2 regions of the Paenibacillus sp. Cedars genome follow, and region 1 is predicted to be linked to the other one. Evidence: predicted binding sites of a transcription regulator. Region 1 holds the regulator's gene; the other holds the start of a gene.
What was found. Region 1 encodes Rex, which represses fermentation and respiration genes when NADH is low (regulators of the CRP and FNR family bind a similar motif). Its sites were predicted from a motif close to TTGTGAAATATTTCACAA; they were not measured.
Positions count from the first base shown of each region.

Region 2: pflB (formate C-acetyltransferase) is a predicted target of Rex. The motif match lies at 7,937-7,954, and genes of this name have one in related genera.

Region 1 is NZ_CP020866.1:3,521,626-3,531,227, forward strand. Features, by position in the region: gene asnS (asparagine--tRNA ligase) at 1-1,248, opposite strand, end outside; gene B9D94_RS17735 (acetate/propionate family kinase) at 1,275-2,486, opposite strand; gene B9D94_RS17740 (3-hydroxyacyl-CoA dehydrogenase family protein) at 2,483-3,355, opposite strand; gene B9D94_RS17745 (AAA family ATPase) at 3,489-4,991, opposite strand; gene B9D94_RS17750 (hypothetical protein) at 4,984-5,517, opposite strand; gene B9D94_RS17755 (cell wall elongation regulator TseB-like domain-containing protein) at 5,784-6,302, opposite strand; gene B9D94_RS17760 (amidohydrolase) at 6,333-7,634, opposite strand; gene B9D94_RS17765 (redox-sensing transcriptional repressor Rex) at 7,609-8,274, opposite strand; gene dinG (ATP-dependent DNA helicase DinG) at 8,338-9,602, opposite strand, start outside.
Region 2 is NZ_CP020866.1:3,698,930-3,708,531, forward strand. Features, by position in the region: gene B9D94_RS18690 (cache domain-containing sensor histidine kinase) at 1-1,446, opposite strand, end outside; gene B9D94_RS18695 (carbohydrate ABC transporter permease) at 1,468-2,295, opposite strand; gene B9D94_RS18700 (carbohydrate ABC transporter permease) at 2,295-3,179, opposite strand; gene B9D94_RS18705 (ABC transporter substrate-binding protein) at 3,272-4,624, opposite strand; gene pflA (pyruvate formate-lyase-activating protein) at 4,845-5,573, opposite strand; gene pflB (formate C-acetyltransferase) at 5,617-7,863, opposite strand; gene adhE (bifunctional acetaldehyde-CoA/alcohol dehydrogenase) at 8,174-9,602, opposite strand, start outside.

The sequences.
Region 1 (9,602 bases):
TACATGATCCAAACCGCAAATCCAGGCAACGGTGCGCTCCAGACCTAAGCCAAAACCGGAATGAGGGACTGTACCGTATTTACGCAGATCCATGTACCATTGATACGTTTCCATCGACAGCTCATGCTCCTTGAAGCGCTCTTCAAGCAGCTGCGGATCGTCTATCCGCTGCGAGCCGCCGATAATCTCGCCATAGCCTTCCGGTGCGATCATATCCGCACACAGCACCACTTCAGGACGATTCGGATCCGGCTTCATGTAGAATGCTTTGATCCCTGCCGGATAGTGTGTTATAAAGACCGGCTTATCATATTTCTCCGCGATAGCCGTTTCGTGTGGTGCTCCGAAGTCCTCACCCCAAGGAATATCGAAACCTTGCGTATGCAGGAATTCAATTGCCTCGTCGTACGTAATTCGAGGGAATGGTGCCTGTATCGCCTCAAGCTTGGAAATGTCGCGACCGATCGCCTCAAGCTCCTGACGGCAGTTCTTGACTACGGATTGCACCACATAACTAATGAACTGCTCTTGTACCTGAAGGCTCTCCTCATGGTCTGTGAAGGCCATCTCAGGCTCAATCATCCAGAACTCGATCAGGTGACGACGGGTTTTGGATTTCTCGGCACGGAACGTAGGACCGAAGGAGTATACCTTACCGAGTGCCATAGCAGCGGCCTCCATGTACAGCTGTCCGCTTTGCGTCAAATAAGCATCCTCTTCAAAATACTTCGTATGGAACAGGTTTGTTGTCCCCTCCGCCGAAGTTGGTGTCAAAATCGGAGGATCCACAAGGGTAAATCCGTTCGTGTCAAAATATGCTTGAACCGCACGGATGATTTCGGCGCGGATCACCATAATTGCCCGTTGTTTCTGTGTGCGAAGCCACAGATGACGATGGTCCATCAAATAATCGACACCATGCTCTTTAGGGGTAATCGGATAGTTTTCCGTAAGATGAATAATTTCAATGCCAGTAACCGTCATCTCGTAACCCGACTGACTGCGCGGCTCTTCACGTATCACACCCGTCACATACAAAGAGCTCTCTTGTGTCAGGCTTTTCGCGTCATCCCATACCTGCTCGGATACTTCGCTCTTCACAACAACACCCTGGATATATCCCGATCCATCGCGAAGCTGCAGGAACTGAATCTTCCCGCTGGAACGCTTGTTGTTAATCCAGGCGCCGATCGTGACGGTCTCACCGACATGCTGGTTGACGTTACGAATCACACTTTTGGTGGCCATGCTTAAATCTCTCCCTTATATCACTACTATTTAACGGTAGAAGCTTGTACGATACGATGCGTATCCCGAGCAATAACCAATTCCTCGTTGGTAGGAACTACGAGAACCTCTACCTTGGAATTCGCCGTTGAAATACGACGCGGCTCGCCGGAACGAATGCTGTTCAGCTCCTCATCCAATTCTACTCCGAGATAGGTAAGCTGCTCAAGCACTCTTTGACGAAGAACGATCGAATTCTCGCCAACTCCCGCGGTAAACACGATAACGTCCACACCGTTCATTGCCGCAGCATAAGAGCCGATGTATTTACGAACACGATATTCATACATATCAAAAGCCAATGTCGAATTCGGATCGCCCTTCTCCATGCCTTCCGTGATCTCGCGCATATCGCTGCTGATTCCGGAAATCGCCAGCAGTCCGCTGTGCTTGTTCAGCATCGAGTTTACTTCATTGACCGTCAATTCTTCCTTGTTCATGACAAACGGAACGATTGCAGGGTCCAAATCACCGCTGCGGGTACCCATCATCAGACCTTCCAGCGGGGTCATGCCCATGGAGGTATCGATAGATTTCCCACCTTGAACAGCTGTCAGGGAAGCGCCGTTGCCGATATGACAGGTAATGATCTTCAAATCCTCGAGCGGGCGGTCCAGGAACTCTGCTGCTGCCTGGCTGACATAAGCATGGGATGTTCCGTGCGCACCGTAACGACGTACTTTGTATTTATTATAAAGAACTCTCGGAATAGCGTATAGATACGATTTTTCCGGCATGGTTTGGTGGAATGCCGTATCAAATACAACCACCTGCGGCACGCCCGGCATATTCGTTTCTGCAGCCTTAATTCCCATCATGGACGCCGGATTATGAAGCGGAGCCAAGTCAAACAAACGGCGAATCTCGGCTTTTGCATCGCTATCTACAAGCGCGGACGCTTTGAAAGATTCACCGCCATGGACCACGCGGTGACCGACAGCCTGAATGTTCTCGATGGAGTCAATAACACCATGTTCTTCATTCGTCAGCATGCCAAGCACCTTGCGGATGGCCGTTGTATGCTCCAGAATTTCGCTAACCTCGGTTACGTCCTGTTTTCCGGTCGGCTTATGGGTCAATATGGAGGAATCCATACCGATCCGCTCAACCAGCCCTTTGGCCAGTACGGATTCATCTGTCATGTTGTACAATTGATACTTCAGTGAAGAGCTGCCTGCGTTAATTACGAGAATATTCATACCCGGTCACCATCCTTGTCGTACTTGAAAAAGCCTTCTCCGGTTTTGACGCCCAGTTGTCCTGCGCGAACCATTTTCTTCAAGACAATCGATGGACGGTATTTCAGCTCGCCATACTCGCGGAACATCCGCTCCAGCGCCGCAAGAATGGAATCGAGACCAAAGCGGTCTGCCATCTCCAGCGGCCCGTGCTGGAAGTTATAACCGATTCTCATCGCATCGTCGATATCTTCTGCCGAAGCCACACCTTCTTGAAGCAGATGCATCGCTTCATTGATGAGGAGCGTGATCATGCGTGTTGTAACGAAGCCTGGGGATTCATAAACCATGATGCCTTTTTTATCGGACACTTCCTCGACAAAGCGTTTCGTTTCCGTGAACGTATGATCGGAAGTTTTCAGACCGCGGATAATTTCAACCAGATCTACCTTGGAAACAGGATGTATGAAGTGCATGCCAATAACACGCTCAGGATATTTGGTAGAGCTGGCGAGCTCCGTCAAACTAAGCGTGGATGTATTACTTGCTAATATCACATGGCTGGGACATACTTGATCCAGCTGTGTAAACACTTCTTTTTTCGCTTCCAAGTCCTCTATAATGGTCTCAATCACCATATCGCAGGTGCTAAGCTCGGCAAAATGAGTTACTTTTTGAATCCGGTTCAGTATCAGTTTCTTCTCTGCTTGGGTAATTCCCCACTTCTCCAGCTGTTTATCTAGACTGGTCTCAATCATTCGGTATGAATAGTCCAGTTTCTCTGGAGTTTTCTCTACGAGCAGTACGTCAAGACCCTTTGCAGCCAGCATCTCCGCAATGCCCTGCCCCATAGTCCCGCCGCCTACAACGCCGATTTTTTTGAAGTACATGGTTTCTACTCCACCCTTTCCTTATCTCTATACTTTATTGTACCCCATTTGTCGAAAAATACAGTTTAGAGCACAAAGTATAATAATATCTTAGCACGACAAAAAAGTAAAAAAAAATAACCAGCATAACAATTTATGCTGGTAAAAGCGCGTTTTCACGAAATTGACAACGAAATTGTTCTCCCGAGAGGATTTCTTCCTTCAACAGGATGTCAAGAGAATTGTCGAATATTGGCCGATTCTGTTCCAAGAGGCTTTTCGTTCGGTTCATTAACTCTTCCAGAATCATATTATTCTCTTTCATTAACTCTTCCGTAGTTACCATATTCATATTGATGATGCCGAGCGCCGTCAGTCCTGACTTCATCATCGTCTCTACGATGTTAAGCGATTGCTCAAAGTCATTGCTGGAGCCCGTGCTTCGGCCCCCGTAATAAATCTCCTCGGCGGCGGCACCGCCAAGCGCTATCATAATCTGCTCTTCCAGGAACGCCTTGGTATACAGGTATTGTTCCTGTTGCGGATTATGCCTAACATAACCAAGTGCTTTACCACGCGGACTCAATGCTACTTGCTTGACACTGCCGGGACGCACAAGCTCTGCCATAATAGCATGTCCCAATTCATGGATGGCCACGCGCTTCTTCTCTTCGAAATTCGATTCTCGGTCCGAGCGTTCACCCATCATCACTTTGTCAATCGCCATGGATAAATGGCGCTGATGGATAAACTGCTCATTCTCACGCATCGTGTAGATTGCAGCTTCATTCATGACACTCTCCAGCTGTGCGCCGGAAAAGCCATAGGCTTCCTCCGCGATTTTGTCCAAGTCGACATCCTCATGCAGCGGCTTGTTACCCGCATGGAGATTCAAGATATGTGTACGCCCCTTCTTATCAGGCAGATCCACCTGAATATGGCGGTCAAATCGTCCTGGACGCAGCAGTGCACTATCCAACATTTCTTTGCGGTTCGTAGCGGCTATAACCAGTATACGCGGAGTATCCTGAGAATAAATGCCGTCCATTTCAGTTAACAGTTGATTCAGTGTCTGGTCATATTCACGCTGCTGGCCGCCTTCACGCTTGCCGCCAATCACATCAATCTCATCTATGAAAATGATCGCATTTTGTTTGTTTTCTTTTGCAGCGCGGCTTCTGGCATCCTTAAACAGATCCCGGACACGACCGGCACCAACCCCGACATACATTTCAACAAACTCACTGCCGGATGCAGCAACAAAGATAGAATCCGTATAATGGGCAGCGGCCTTGGCCATCAGGGTCTTCCCTGTTCCCGGAGGCCCGGTAAGAAGAATGCCCTTCAACGGACGAATGCCAAATTTCTTAATATCTTCATGACGAATGAGAAAATCCAGAGCCTCGCGGAGTTCTTGCTTGGCATTATCCTGTCCGCCGATTTCTTCGAATGTCAGTTTGGCCGGTCCGCTCTTCTTTCGCTTGCGTTCATTACCAGCCCCTACCGCGATGCCGCCCTTCATCTTTGCAATAAACAGCAGCGTACCTACGAGGGCCGCAGCAATAAACAGAGGCACGACGTTGACGCCTACAAACACGAGGAATACCAACAAAACCGGGATAAAACCCAGCATGATCTCTTTAGCCAGTTTAGGCATGGTTCCAAACCCCCATTTTACCCGGTTGACGCGGCAAGATAATAAATTTACCAGACTTCCCATCCGACAAGCTGACATAAACATTGGTGTCATCAATGGTTGCTTTCGCTTTTAAGTTCGTGGACTCGCCAGCCAATTGCTCAAGCGAAGATTGGATATCGGTGTACTGCTTGTTGTCCATCGCTTCTGCAACGGATAACATTGCCTGCTCCCACCATTGGTCCAGCGCTTCCGAGGAATGCTCCTCCACCTGGATTTTCAGCTCACGCTGCCCAATTACAGATTTGCCTTCTTGCTTTATATGCTGCACAAGCCCCTGCAAATTCGTTTCCGGAGCCAGATCAAGTTTCAAAGTAACCGTATCCTGTTTAATATCTATATGAGAACTCTTCACACCATCATACTGCGAAACAACATTTGCTAGCGGGTTATGCTGTGCCATCTGCCGATACAGAAACCATCCACCAAAGAGGACCGATGCTGAGATCACGACAGTCAGCACGATAGGTACAATGCGTAGTTTCATGAAGTTCCTCCTTAAAATCTTATATAGTTTTTGTCTATCATTTTCTTTGTATATAATGACATGTAACAACGATATAATACGATGCATGTAGTTTGTATGCTTAATTTGTACAAATATGAGTATATCACATTTTATATACTTTTTCATGCGTATCTGTGAAAATATTTAGAACAGTTTTTCCATTTTATTTATTGTAAACGTTGTCAATTGATGTGAAAAAAAGAGGCATCCCGAAATTGATAGGGATGTCTCTCTTTATTTTTCTACTATTGATTTGGAAGAATAATGTCATTGCCGATCGGATTTCCATCTTGGAAACGATAGAATCGATAGCCCCGCTGACCATTGCTTTCGTACTGGAGCTGCCATACAAACTCATTTTCATACATACCCGGCAGCAATCTCTTAATGGTTGCTCCTGGCAAATCATTGTGAATCTGATCCAGTATCTGTGCTTCTGACATTCCGGAACTCAATAAGACAGACTGCACCGCATCGGCACCGTCAACCGGTACATTATCATCGGTGAATTTCACCCAGACCATTCGGTCCTGATTGTCTTTATCCTTGCCGCTGACAACCCAGTAATTGTTGTCCTCGCCCCACACCGATTTATAGGTCTTTCCTGTCGAAACCAAACCGCCATGCTGTTTGGAAGCGTTGATTGCCATTCTCTCTTCATTCCAAGTGTCCTTCATGACATGCGAATAGTAGAGCTGCAGACCTAGCAGCAAGAGCAGCACTCCGGATACACTTAGCAATATCCACTTCGTTTTTTTCTTCAATCCGTCTTCCTCGCTCCCCTTGATTATTCCCTAGAGGGTTGTAAGACGCTCAAATGCAGACTGGGCTTCCCGGCGAATACGTTCCTCGTCGAGGGTAAGGCTGGCGCCATTTTTCACTACCTGCTTGCCGTCAACCCATACATGCTCTACATCCTTTGCACTGGCTGAATAGATCGCATGGGACACATAATCGGTTCGAGGAAGGAAGTGCGCCTGATCTGTATTCAACGCGATCATATCCGCCTTCATGCCGACGGCAAGTTTGCCTATATCTTCAATGAAAGCCGATTTGGCTCCATACTCCGTACCCATCCGCAGTGCTTCGGCTGCTGGAATGGCCGTAGGATCACCGCTTACCCCTTTATGGATCAATGCAGCCAGACGCATCTCTTCAAACATATCCAGATTGTTATTGCTCGCTGGTCCGTCGGTACCCAGGGACACGGTAACGCCGGCTTTCAGCAGTGCAGGCACGCGCGCTATACCACTGGCAAGCTTCAGATTACTGCCTGGATTATGAGAGACCGCGACTTGATATTTAGCCAAAATCTCGATCTCTTCATCAGTCAAATGGACGGCGTGCGCCAGAAGTGTAGGACGAGAGAACATGCCCAGCTTCTCCAGATGCGCAACGGGACGGAGTCCGTAGTCATTCACATTCTGGGCCACTTCCGTGTCCGTTTCCGACATATGTGTATGCAGCGGCAGATTCAAATCATGGGATGCTTGGACGAATTTTTCAATTAGATCCGGTGGACACGTATACGGTGCATGCGGCGAGAGCATCGTTGTGATTCTGCCATCGGCTTTGCCGTGCCAGTCCTTCGCAAATGCAACCGCCTCATCCAGTTTTTGCTGCTGAACCTCAGGCGGACATAATCCGATAACGCCACGGGTCAGGACACCGCGCATTCCTGAATCCTCTACCACCTTCGCAACCTGGTCCATCTGATCATACATATCCACAAAAGTTGTGGTTCCGCCCTTGATCATCTCCAGCACGGAAAGAGAGGCTCCCCAGTAAACATCATCGGCCGTGAATTTGGCTTCCATCGGCCACATTTTTTCCTGCAGCCATACTTGCAGCGCCAAATCGTCTCCATAACCGCGGAGCAGTGACATGGCAGCATGTCCATGGGTATTTACCAAACCAGGCAGGAACAACAGATGTGTGCCGTCGATAATCTCGGTTCCTTCCTCTACCAGCGGCTGTTCCTCACCAAGATAGGTAATGCGGTCATTCTCAACAAACATGTATCCACGAAGAACGGATCTTCCATCCTCAAGCACAGCAAAAGTACCGTTCTTAACCATCCACTTCGTTGTCGTCATGTGAAGCTTCCTCCTTACCGTTGTCCAAATAATAAGCCAAGCTCTGCAAATCGGTTGTAAAATCGGCCGTATGAATACGGATATGAGGTGGAGCTTTCAGGATGGTTGGCGCAAAATTCAGAATCGCTTCGATGCCTGCTGCAATAAGCTGATTAGCTACGTTTTGCGCCTCAAAATCCGGAACGGTAATAATCCCGATACGAATGCCGTATTCATGTACGGTTTTCTCAAGCTCTTCCATCGGCTGAACCGTCAAGTTGTTGATTTTCATACCAACTTTGGGGGAATATGAATCGAAAATAGCCACAATCTTCATATTATCCTTCAGGAATGCATTGTAATTGGATAATGCATGTCCAAGATTACCGGCTCCAACCAATGCTACATTAATCTTCTGGTCCAGCTTCAGAATCTGGCGAATCTTCTCAATCAAATAGGAAACATCATATCCGATCCCTTTCCGTCCAAAATCACCGAAATACGCCAGGTCCTTACGAATTTGAGCAGGATTCAGATCCAGTTTCTGCCCCAGCTCCTGGGATGAAACAGTTGAGACCTCCCGCTTCTGAAGCTCATTCAAATAGCGCAAATATACAGGTAATCTGCGGACCACGGCTTCCGAAATTTTTTCCGATTTCATGCATGCTCCCCCTAGTAAAGGTTAATAACTACATCTCTTGCATTTTCATTCTTCGTTTAGCTATCATTCATCGGATTGGTTATCTGCTCCAACCTCGACCTCTTCCTGAAGCCATTCCGAGATGCGTGGAACAATTCCCTCTGTCGGCATATGCTCCATCTTAGGTCCTGGCAAGGAATATAAGAAATATTTCCCGTAATAGGATTCAATCACCCGGGTATCGTATACAATCACGATCCCTTTATCCTGTGCCGTCCGCACCAGGCGGCCAAACCCTTGCTTGAACCGAATAACCGCTTGCGGAACGGAAAGCTTCATGAAGGGGTTCTTTTTCTGCTGCTGCAGCAGTTCACTCTTGGCTTCCACCAGCGGATGATTCGGCGGCTGGAAAGGCAGCCGTACAATAGCAAGACAGGTCAGCGCCTCGCCCGGAATGTCGACCCCTTCCCAGAAGGAGCTGGTGCCAAGGAGCACCGATGCGCTGCTCTCCTGGAAGCGTCGAATCAACTTGGTTCGACTGGTCCCGTCCATTCCTTGCCCCAGCACCGCAATGTCACTTAATGCCAATGCTTCCTTCAGTGGCTCATGCACCTGACGCAGCATCCGGTAAGAGGTGAACAGAACGAGCATCCTTCCATGGGTAGCGATCGCCGTTTCGGCCAGTGACTGCACAAGTGTGTTCACAAAGAGGGCATCCCCGACCGATCCCTTCACGCTCGGAAAATCACGTGGAACGACAAGCAGCGCTTGTTCTCTGTAATTAAACGGAGACGGCAGCTGAACCGTGTTCAGATTACCGGCTTCAGCCGCTTCCTGAAGACCCAGATTCTCGATCATGAACTGGAACGATTTATCCACCGACAAGGTAGCCGATGTCAGAATGACGCTTTGTTTTTTATCAAAAAACAATTCCTTTAAATGAGTGCTTACATCAACAGGCACTGCATAGAGCTGCAGCGATTTACTGCGGAAATTGCCATTAGCCTCCATCCAGTATACCGTACCCTCATCATTAAGAGCCATGAAGGAGCGCAAGTCCTCACGGTGAGCGGCCAGGTCTTTAAACAGTCCGGACAGATCCGTAAGCAAGCTGTCTGCACTGTAATCATCCAGATCTTCCTTCATTTCAGCAATCAGCTTGTCACCCTTGCGCACAACGTCACCCAGGGTCACATGAATCTGATGCTCCAGCTCCGCCAGCGATTGCCAATCCTTCGGTTTCTTGAGAGGCGATAACCGAAGTGAGAATTGGCCCGCGTCTCCTGGAGATGCATCCCCGCGTTCCGGCAGCAGTGCAAACAGCTGATCGCTAAGACGATCCCAATTTT
Region 2 (9,602 bases), 180 kb from region 1:
GCTGTGCATGAGCTCCCTCGGAACGTCGATTTCATATTCGAACAAATCCTCGAACCGAAACTTCTGAATTTCGAGATAACTCTGCAAATGCTTGATTTCTTCCTCGAGTGTGATCTCTTCCTTGTCCTGTATACTGATTCGCAAAATGCTGGCAAGCCGGTATACCATTTCACTGACCTTGCGCCCTTCATTCTGGATGGCAAGGACATTGATAGATTCCAATGTATTAAAGAGAAAATGCGGCTTAATCTGTGCCTGCAACACCCGCATCTCTGCTTCGGTCTTCTGCCGCTGTTCCTTCTTGATCTGCGCAAATAGATTGTTGATCCGGTTCATCAAATTGTTGAACCCTTTCGAGAGGAGCAGCAGTTCATCCTCTCCCTTCTCTTCAACTCTCGCGCTCAAATCCCCATCCTCCACTCGGCGCATAAAGCGTACAATGACAGCGATCGTGCCGGTAATCCGGTTCATGAACAGACGGTTGAACACAATGGCTGTGACAAGGCTGATGCCCATAATGACAAAGAACCATTTGGCAAAGGAAGTAACCTCCTGCGACAAAGAATTCCAATCGGTAACCGAAACGAGATTCCAGCCATAATCGTTCAGATGATAGATGGAGACAATGTTCTCATTGCCGTTAAACTTGGCTTTAAAGCTCTGGTAGCCTTGTTTAAACTCGACTTTTTGCTTCATATACTGACTGATATTTTGGCCATCCATATCATTCTTTGGATCAAAGAGGATTAATCCCTCATTATTAACTACCATGAATGAGGTGTTCTGCAGATTGTTCGGGAGTGTAAGGTTACGGAAGATCTCTTCAAATTCCCATTTTTTGATCTGAACAACAAGAATACCTAGCTTGCGAAGTGTGGAGACATCCTTAATGAGCCTGATCTGGGTGAAGACCGGGTCCGCACCCGTCAATTCCGGAAATTCATGCGGAGCCAGCCATTTGGGAATTCCGTTCAGTTTGACAACCTCTTCATATAGAGGACTATTCTTAAATTGTTCGTAAGGCAGGGTTCTGAAATTTTCTTTACTAAAAATCGGAATCGGTGGCGACTCTTTGCTGAAATGATACAAAAACGCATAACTGATCGCAGGATGATTATATAGAAGGTTTCGAAAACTGCGCTGTCTGTCATTGAGTTTCAGCTGATCCGCATTTGATTCCTTGATCAGATTTTGCGCATCGGGGTCCTTGGCATTCAGCGCCATCGCAAATACGGATGTGGCAATCCCGTTATCCGTGACATATTCCATTTCCTTAAACACGTTCAGAATGCTGTAACTGATCGCTTTAAGGGAGTACTCGGCTTGCTGACTGTACTTTTTCTCAATCGAGTTATAGGTAATAAAGAAAGTAAATAGACCTAGCACAAATAACGGAATAATAATGAGCCCCAAAAAGGCCGTGAATAGTTTGTTCCGCAAATTCATACGCATGCTCCCGCTCCTGTATTACCCCTTGACACTTCCTGCGGTGACACCTTCAATAATCTTCTCTTGTAGAACTGCATAGATGATTAGGACCGGAAGTACGCTGAATACGATACCCGCCGACATCTGCGCGTAGTTCATATTATAGGCGTCTCTGAAACCGACCATTCCGACAGGCAGCGTTCTCAGTTCATCATTAGATAGGAAATAGTTAGCAAGCAAGAATTCGTTCCAGTTACCGAGGAAGTTGATAATGAAAACGGTAACGATGGCCGGAACGGTTAGAGGTAAGATAATTCTAGCAAACAACCCGCCAGACCTCAATCCATCAATAACTGCCGCTTCTTCTATTTCTCCGGGCAACGACCGCATGAAGGCTGCCAGAATAATGACAGAGAAGGGTATCGCATTAGCAACATACGGTAGAATGAGAGCCATATGTGTGTTCAAAATGTCGAGCTGTCTCATCATGCCATAAATCGGCAGCATCAGAGAATTGTTAGGAATCAGCATCCCTATTAAAATACATTGGAAAACAATTGCGCTGATCCGGTTGTACCGCATGCGTGTGACCGCAAATGCCAGCATTGCCGCAAACAGGATCGACAAGCAGGCAGACAGCACGCCGATGTACAAGCTGTTCCAGAAGTAGGTGCTGATCTTGGCGTTAACCCACGCATTGACGTAGTTATCGAATACAAACGTGCTTGGCAGTCCAAACGGGTTCGACGCGATGGACTGATTATCCACTTTCACGGAAGAGAACAACACGAACAGGAATGGATAGAGAATAATGAGCAGATAAGCCATCAGGAATATATGCGGGATCAGTTTCTTAAGTGCTCTCATCAGTATTCAATCCTTTCGTTGCGACGTGCAATCAGCACCTGGTAGAGCACGGTTACGATAATCGTGAAGAGGAAGATCAACACGGCAATCGAATTGCCAAAACCATGTTTGAAACTCGTAATTGCATATCGAATCATATATGTTGCCATAACGTCGGTTGAGCCGGCCGGCCCGCCCTTGGTCATAACCAGAATAATATCCGCCGCTTTCATGGCTCCCGCGATCGAAAGCATGATCACTACAGAGATAATTGGCATAATTAATGGAAGCGTGATTTTCGTGGCTCTCTGAACGCCTGTCGCACCATCCATCGCGGCAGCCTCATCAAGTTCCTTAGGTATGGATAGAATCGCCGCAAGCACCATCACGATGTAAAAGCCGGTCCATTGCCAGCCGTTCGTAATGAGGATGGCAATCATGGCCCATTTTCGATCAGACAGCCAGTAAATTGGCTCAACGCCAACCAATCCTAAAATTTCATTCATCAGGCCAAAGTCCGGGTTGTAAATGAATCCCCACAAAATGCCGATAACTGCTGTTGACATAATAGATGGTGCAAAAACCGCTGTCTTGTAAAGTCCCTTCAGACGTTTCACGTTTGCAATAAGCAATGAGAAAATCACGATAATCGGAACCTGGATCAAACAGGAAAAGAGAATGAAATAAACGTTATTCTTAACTGCTTTCCAAAAAGCATCGTCATTAATTGCGGTAACATAGTTATCAAGCCCAATGTACTTCACATCTTTGGAGATGCCGTTCCAGCTCGTAAAGCTGTTATCAAACGCAGTGAAAATCGGGTATATGAAAAAGGCCAGAAACAGTATGAATGCCGGCAGCACAAAAACGATGTAAATCAGAGGATTTCTCAGCGCTTTGTTCATGGTAACCTCCGTATTTATGTCTGTAATTTAGACGAAAGGGCACCCCCATGTCTAGCAGCGGGTGGTGCCCTTTAACGTCTAATCTTGATTATTTATTCCTCTGCAGCGTTAGCCGCTTCTTGTGCTGCTTGAACATTCTCCAGCATCTTCTCGGCATCAAGCTCGCCGCCGATGACCTGTTGAATCCCCATGCTCAGTGCCGTATTCACGTCTGCTTGAACAAGTGCATCAAAGGCAGGGAAGGAATATTTGATTTCACTTACCCCTTTGAAAATATCCTGCATGAGCGGATCGTCCGAAGTGGAGTTCATGGTTGCCAGATCCATCTTCATCGCCGGCAGCACGCCGTCTTCTTTCAGACCGCGAAGCTGCATTTCATCTGTCCACATATTTTTGATGAATTCTTTAACCGCTTGAAGTTTACGAGGATCCTCAGCCACCGAAGCAGAGAAACCGTATCCATTATTAGCATCCTGCATGACAATCACAGGATCGCCTTCATTAACCGGAGGCAGGTTAAAGTATCCGATCTTGCCTACCATATCGCCTGCTTGAGCCGGATCTCTGAATACGGAGTTAGCCCACGATCCGTCCATCATCATCATAGCTTCGCCGGAGATGATCTGGTTTCTCATGTCCGCATACTCGAAACCGAGCTCGCCTTTTTTGAAGTAACCCTTTTCAACCCATTCCTGATGTTTCTTCACGCCTTCTACGACTTTCGGATCGGTCCATTTGGTTTCTCCGGTCTTAAAGCCATACGTAACTTCCGCTCCTGCATAATAGCTCCACAGATTATTCGTGGTCATGAGCGGAATCCATGCGTCCTTGGAGGATTGTGCAAACGGAATTTTTCCGTCGGCTTTGATTGTTTCCGCAATTTGCTCCAGCTGCGCCAAAGTTTTCGGCACGGTCAGACCTTTCTGTGCAAAGTAATCCTTGTTATAGAAAATCCCTTCAATGGAGCCGCCGATTGGCAATCCGTAAATCTTGCCTTCATGCGTGAATGGATCCAGTGTTGTAAATTTGTCTTTAATGCCTAGTTCTTCCAAAATAGGGGTTAAATCAAGCATCAAGCCTTCTTTGGAATATACGCCTGCGTCCGGGCTTCCGAACACATCGAATACTTCCGGCGGCTTACCTGCGGCCATCTCGCCTCTTAATTTCTCTTTACGGTTCACTTCGGAGTCTACTGCGTCCAGCTTGATTTTAAGCCCGGGTACAGCTTCTTCGGTTTTGCTGACCACATCGTTCAGCAATGCAAGACGGAACTTCTTGGATTCACCTACCTGCGTATGGCGAATTGTAATTTCAAACGGTTCATTGCTGGCCGCGCCTTCCGTACCACCTGATGGTTTCTCTGCTCCGTTGTCACCGCATGCGGACAAAAGTGCGGACGAGACGAACAGAAGCGACATTAATAATGCCAGACCCTTTTTCTTCATTGTCTTTGACCCTCCCGAAGTATTTGTATATTTGATAGGCGTTTTCCTTACATCTTCATTATAGAAAGCGATTCCACTTTTCGATAGGTCGATATTTTTCTATCTAAGGGATAAAATCCTCCACAAAAAACAATAACCCTTCCATAATGAGGAAAGGTTATTGTTAAAAATAATAACATATTATGTTCAGTATAATACAACAAAATTAGTTCGCCACCGATTATTTTTGCTCGGCTGCTTCGCCAATCAACTGATAAGCGCGTGCGATTTCTTCCTCTGACGGTGACGGAACTCCTTCTAGCGGATATGCCATTCCGAGTTCCTTCCATTTGTACACACCCATCTGATGGTAGGGCAGAATTTCGAATTTATCAACGCCTTGTAAAGTGCGAATAAATTGACCGAGCGCCCTCAGGTCGTGTTCGCTGTCATGGATACCCGGCACATATACGTGCCGGACCCACATTTTTCGACCATGGTGGGACAGCCAGCGGGCGGTCTTCAGCGTCCTCTCATTCGACTTCCCGGTCAGCTTGATATGCTTCTCATCGTTGATATGCTTCAGATCGAGCAGAACCAAGTCGGTATGCTCCAGCAGCTCCGATATTTTCTCCGGCTCATTATAACCGTTGCTGTCAAGGGTTGTGTGCAGATTCCAGCGGCGCTTTACTTCCTTAAACAGCTCGGTTACAAAAGGATACTGCAGTGTCGGCTCGCCTCCGGATACGGTCAGCCCTCCACCGGAAGAACGATAGTAACTTAGATAAGGCTCAATCTGAGCCAGCACATCCTCTACCGTCATTTCCTGTCCTTCATGCAATCCCCACGTATCCGGATTGTGGCAATATTGACACTTCAGCAGACATCCCTGCATGAAGAGTACAAAGCGGATACCTGGACCGTCCACCGTTCCGAACGTTTCTATGGAGTGTATATGACCTTTAAGCATAGGGCGTCATCCTTTCTGTATCCGCTGTTGTTACTTTCCATTCTTACATCGTACCGTGGAAGGTACGATTGATCACGTCGAGCTGCTGTTCGCGTGTCAGTTTGACAAAATTGACCGCATACCCGGATACCCGGATCGTTAACTGCGGATAATTCTCCGGATGTTCCATCGCATCCATCAGCTGCTCCCGGTCAAACACGTTCACGTTCAGATGATGAGCCTTGCTTCCAAAATATCCATCCAGCATCGCAACCAGATTGTTCACGCGAATCTCGCTTTCCTTCCCGAGGGCTTTCGGTACAATCGAGAATGTATTCGATATCCCGTCAAGGCTGTCCTCATAAGGCAGCTTGGCCACGGAAGTCAATGAAGCGAGGGCACCCTTCTTATCGCGTCCGTGCATAGGGTTCGCACCCGGCGCAAACGGCTCGCCCGCCTTGCGGCCATCCGGTGTGGTTCCCGTTTTCTTGCCGTATACGACATTGGACGTAATGGTCAGCACCGATTGGGTCGGCATCGCATCGCGGTATGCCTTGTGTTTGCGAATCATGCTCATGAAGGCTTCAACGAGTTCTACGGCGATGTCGTCAACCCGATCGTCGTTGTTACCGTAGCACGGAAAGTCGCCTTCTATTTCAAAATCAACTGCAATCCCTTGCTCATTGCGTACAGGCTTCACCTGTGCATGCTTGATTGCACTCAGCGAATCCGCCGCTACGGACAGGCCCGCTATACCGCATGCCATCGTCCGCAGAATATCCCGATCATGAAGCGCCATTTCAATCCGTTCGTAGCTGTATTTATCATGCATATAGTGGATCACGTTCAGTGTGTTCATATACAGCTTTGCAAGCCATTCCATCATCGGCTTGAATCGCTTCATGACCTCGTCATAACTCAGAACCTCTGCCGTAATAGCGGGGTATTCCGGACCAACCTGGGCGCCGGATTTCTCATCCTTCCCGCCGTTGATCGCATACAGGAGCGCTTTGGCTAGGTTGGCTCTGGCTCCGAAGAACTGCATCTGTTTCCCGATGCGCATAGCGGATACGCAGCAGGCAATCCCGTAATCGTCTCCGTAAATCGGACGCATGAGATCATCGTTCTCATATTGGATCGAGCTGGTTTCGATCGATACCTTCGAGCAGTATTTCTTGAAGCCTTCGGGCAGTTTCTCAGACCATAATACCGTCAAGTTCGGTTCCGGGGCAGGGCCCAAATTGTACAACGTATGCAGGAAACGGAAGCTGTTCTTGGTTACTCTTGTTCCCCCATTTAACGACATACCGCCAATCGATTCTGTGACCCATGTTGGATCACCGCTGAACAGTTCATTGTAGTCCGGTGTACGCAGGAACTTCACGATCCGTAGTTTCATGACAAAATGGTCAACCAGCTCCTGTGCAGTCTCTTCCGTCAGCTTGCCTTCAGCCAGATCACGCTGGATGTAGATATCGAGGAAAGTAGATACCCGGCCAAGCGACATGGCTGCGCCATTCTGTTCCTTGATAGCAGCTAAATAACCAAAATACAGCCATTGGAATGCTTCCTTCGCCGTATTCGCAGGCTTCGAAATGTCAAAGCCGTGCATGCCCGCCATTTCCTTCAATTCCTTGAGTGCATGGATTTGCTCGGACAATTCTTCCCGCAATCGGATCACCGGCTCATCCATCGCATCAACCTCAAGCTCGCTCAGCTCTCGCAATTTATCCTGGATCAAGACATCTACACCATACAAGGAGATTCTGCGATAATCGCCAATAATACGACCACGGCCATAAGCATCGGGAAGACCTGTAATAATCCCTGCCTTACGGGCTGCCCTCATCTCCGAGGTATAGGCATCAAACACGCCCTGGTTATGTGTTTTGCGTATGCCTGAGAAGATGTCCACTACCGCTTGCGGCATTTCAAAACCATATGCGTTGCAAGCATCAATCATCATTCGGATTCCGCCGAACGGTTGTATCGAACGCTTGAACGGCTCATCCGTCTGTACGCCGACGATCTGTTCCTTCTCCTTATCCAAATAGCCAGGTTGATGGGACACAATCGTGGAAGGCGTATTCACATCGACATCCAGCACCCCGCCGTTATCCCGTTCTTTTTTGGTTAAATCCGATACGATATCCCAGAGTGCCTTCGTGTTGTCCGTTGGTCCTGCCAAAAAATCATCAGAGCCATAATAAGGTGTTATGTTCTCTGCAATAAAATCATTAACGTCAATCCGCTTGTTCCATTTACCTGATTTAAAACCTTTCCAGCCCACTTCTTTTTCAATCACCGACATATTGAATCCCTCCTAGATTATGCTGCAGCTTGCCGCACAGGCGGAGTCACACATTGATCCATCTCAGATCTTAATGTGATTATTTTCACGATCAATGCTGCCTCGACCCCGCCGTGTACCTTCAAGCTTCTATATCACAGACCTGAGATTCAGCTTTCTTCTACACTTTTATTGTAATCCTGTTTATTCTCAGCATCTGTGATAAAAATCACAAACTTATCTTTTCCCGTGATTTTTATCACTCTGTTTTACCCGCCCGCTTCTGTTATGCAGTCCGCAGTCCACAACCCGTCTCTTGTATTTCTTGGATTTAAAAGCGGCCGTAGAACGTGTTGCGGTATACTTCCGCAAGCTCTGTGACAAGCGGCAGCTTTGGATTGCTCGTAGTGCACTGGTCTTCAAAGGCCCGGTCCGCCAAATGCTCAACACGTTTCTCAAAATCTTGAGGATCGATTCCCAGCTGCTGGAACGACTCTTCGATGCCCAGCTTCTTGTTCAGCTCTCGGATTGCACCGATCAAACTGTTGACGCCCTCTTCCGTCGTTCTTGCAGACAAGCCCAGAATCCTTGCAATTTCTGCATATCTCTCATCGGCTACAAAGTGAGTGTATTTAGGCCAAGCGGCAAATTTGGTTGGCTTCTTGGCATTGTAACGGATGACGTGCGGCAGCAGGATTGCATTGGTTCGCCCGTGAGCTGTGTGATACTGGCCGCCCCATTTATGCGCAAGGCTATGGTTGATGCCAAGGAATGCATTCGCGAAGGCCATGCCGGCAAGCGTCGAAGCATTATGCATTTTCTCTCTGGCCAGCTTGTCGCCGGTAAGCGCCGATTGCTCAAGATACTGGAACACCAGCTGTATGGCCTTGATTGCCAAACCATCCGTGAAATCGTTAGCCATGACCGATACGTACGCCTCGATGGCATGTGTCAAAACGTCCATCCCGGTATCCGCTACCGCTGTTTTTGGCAGGGTGTATACAAATTCCGGATCGATAATCGCAACATCCGGGGTCAGCTCATAGTCAGCCAGCGGGTACTTGGTATTCCCCAGCACTTTATCCGTAATGACCGCAAACGAGGTCACTTCCGAGCCCGTTCCCGAGGTGGTTGGAATGGCAACGAATTTTGCCTTCTGTCCAAGCTTCGGATATTTATAGACCCGTTTGCGGATATCCATAAATTTTTGCTTCAGATTATTGAAGTCCGTATCCGGGTATTCATAGAACAGCCACATCGCTTTTGCTGCATCCATCGGCGAACCGCCGCCGAGGGCAATGATGCAGTCCGGCTGGAATCGCTTCAGCATCTCCGATCCGCGTTCTACCGTCGTTGTGGAAGGATCCGGCTCAACCTCCGAGAACACCTCGATAGCAACCGGCACTCTGCGCTGACGCAGATAGTGCTCTACCCGCTCTACGTAGCCAAGCTTCACCATCATCGGATCGGTTACGATAGCAACCCGGGTAATATCGGGCATTTTGGCAAGATACTGCGTGGATCCTTTTTCAAAATAGATTTTATCCGGCACTTTAAACCACTGCATATTCACGGTTCTGCGGTTCACCCTTTTCACGTTGATGAGGTTGACGGCTGTTACGTTCGACGAGGTAGAGTTACGGCCATACGAACCGCAGCCCAGCGTCAACGATGGCAGGTTCGTGTTGTAGATGTCACCAATCCCGCCTTGCGAGGATGGCTGGTTCACCAGAATACGGCAGGTCTTCATCCGGTCCGAG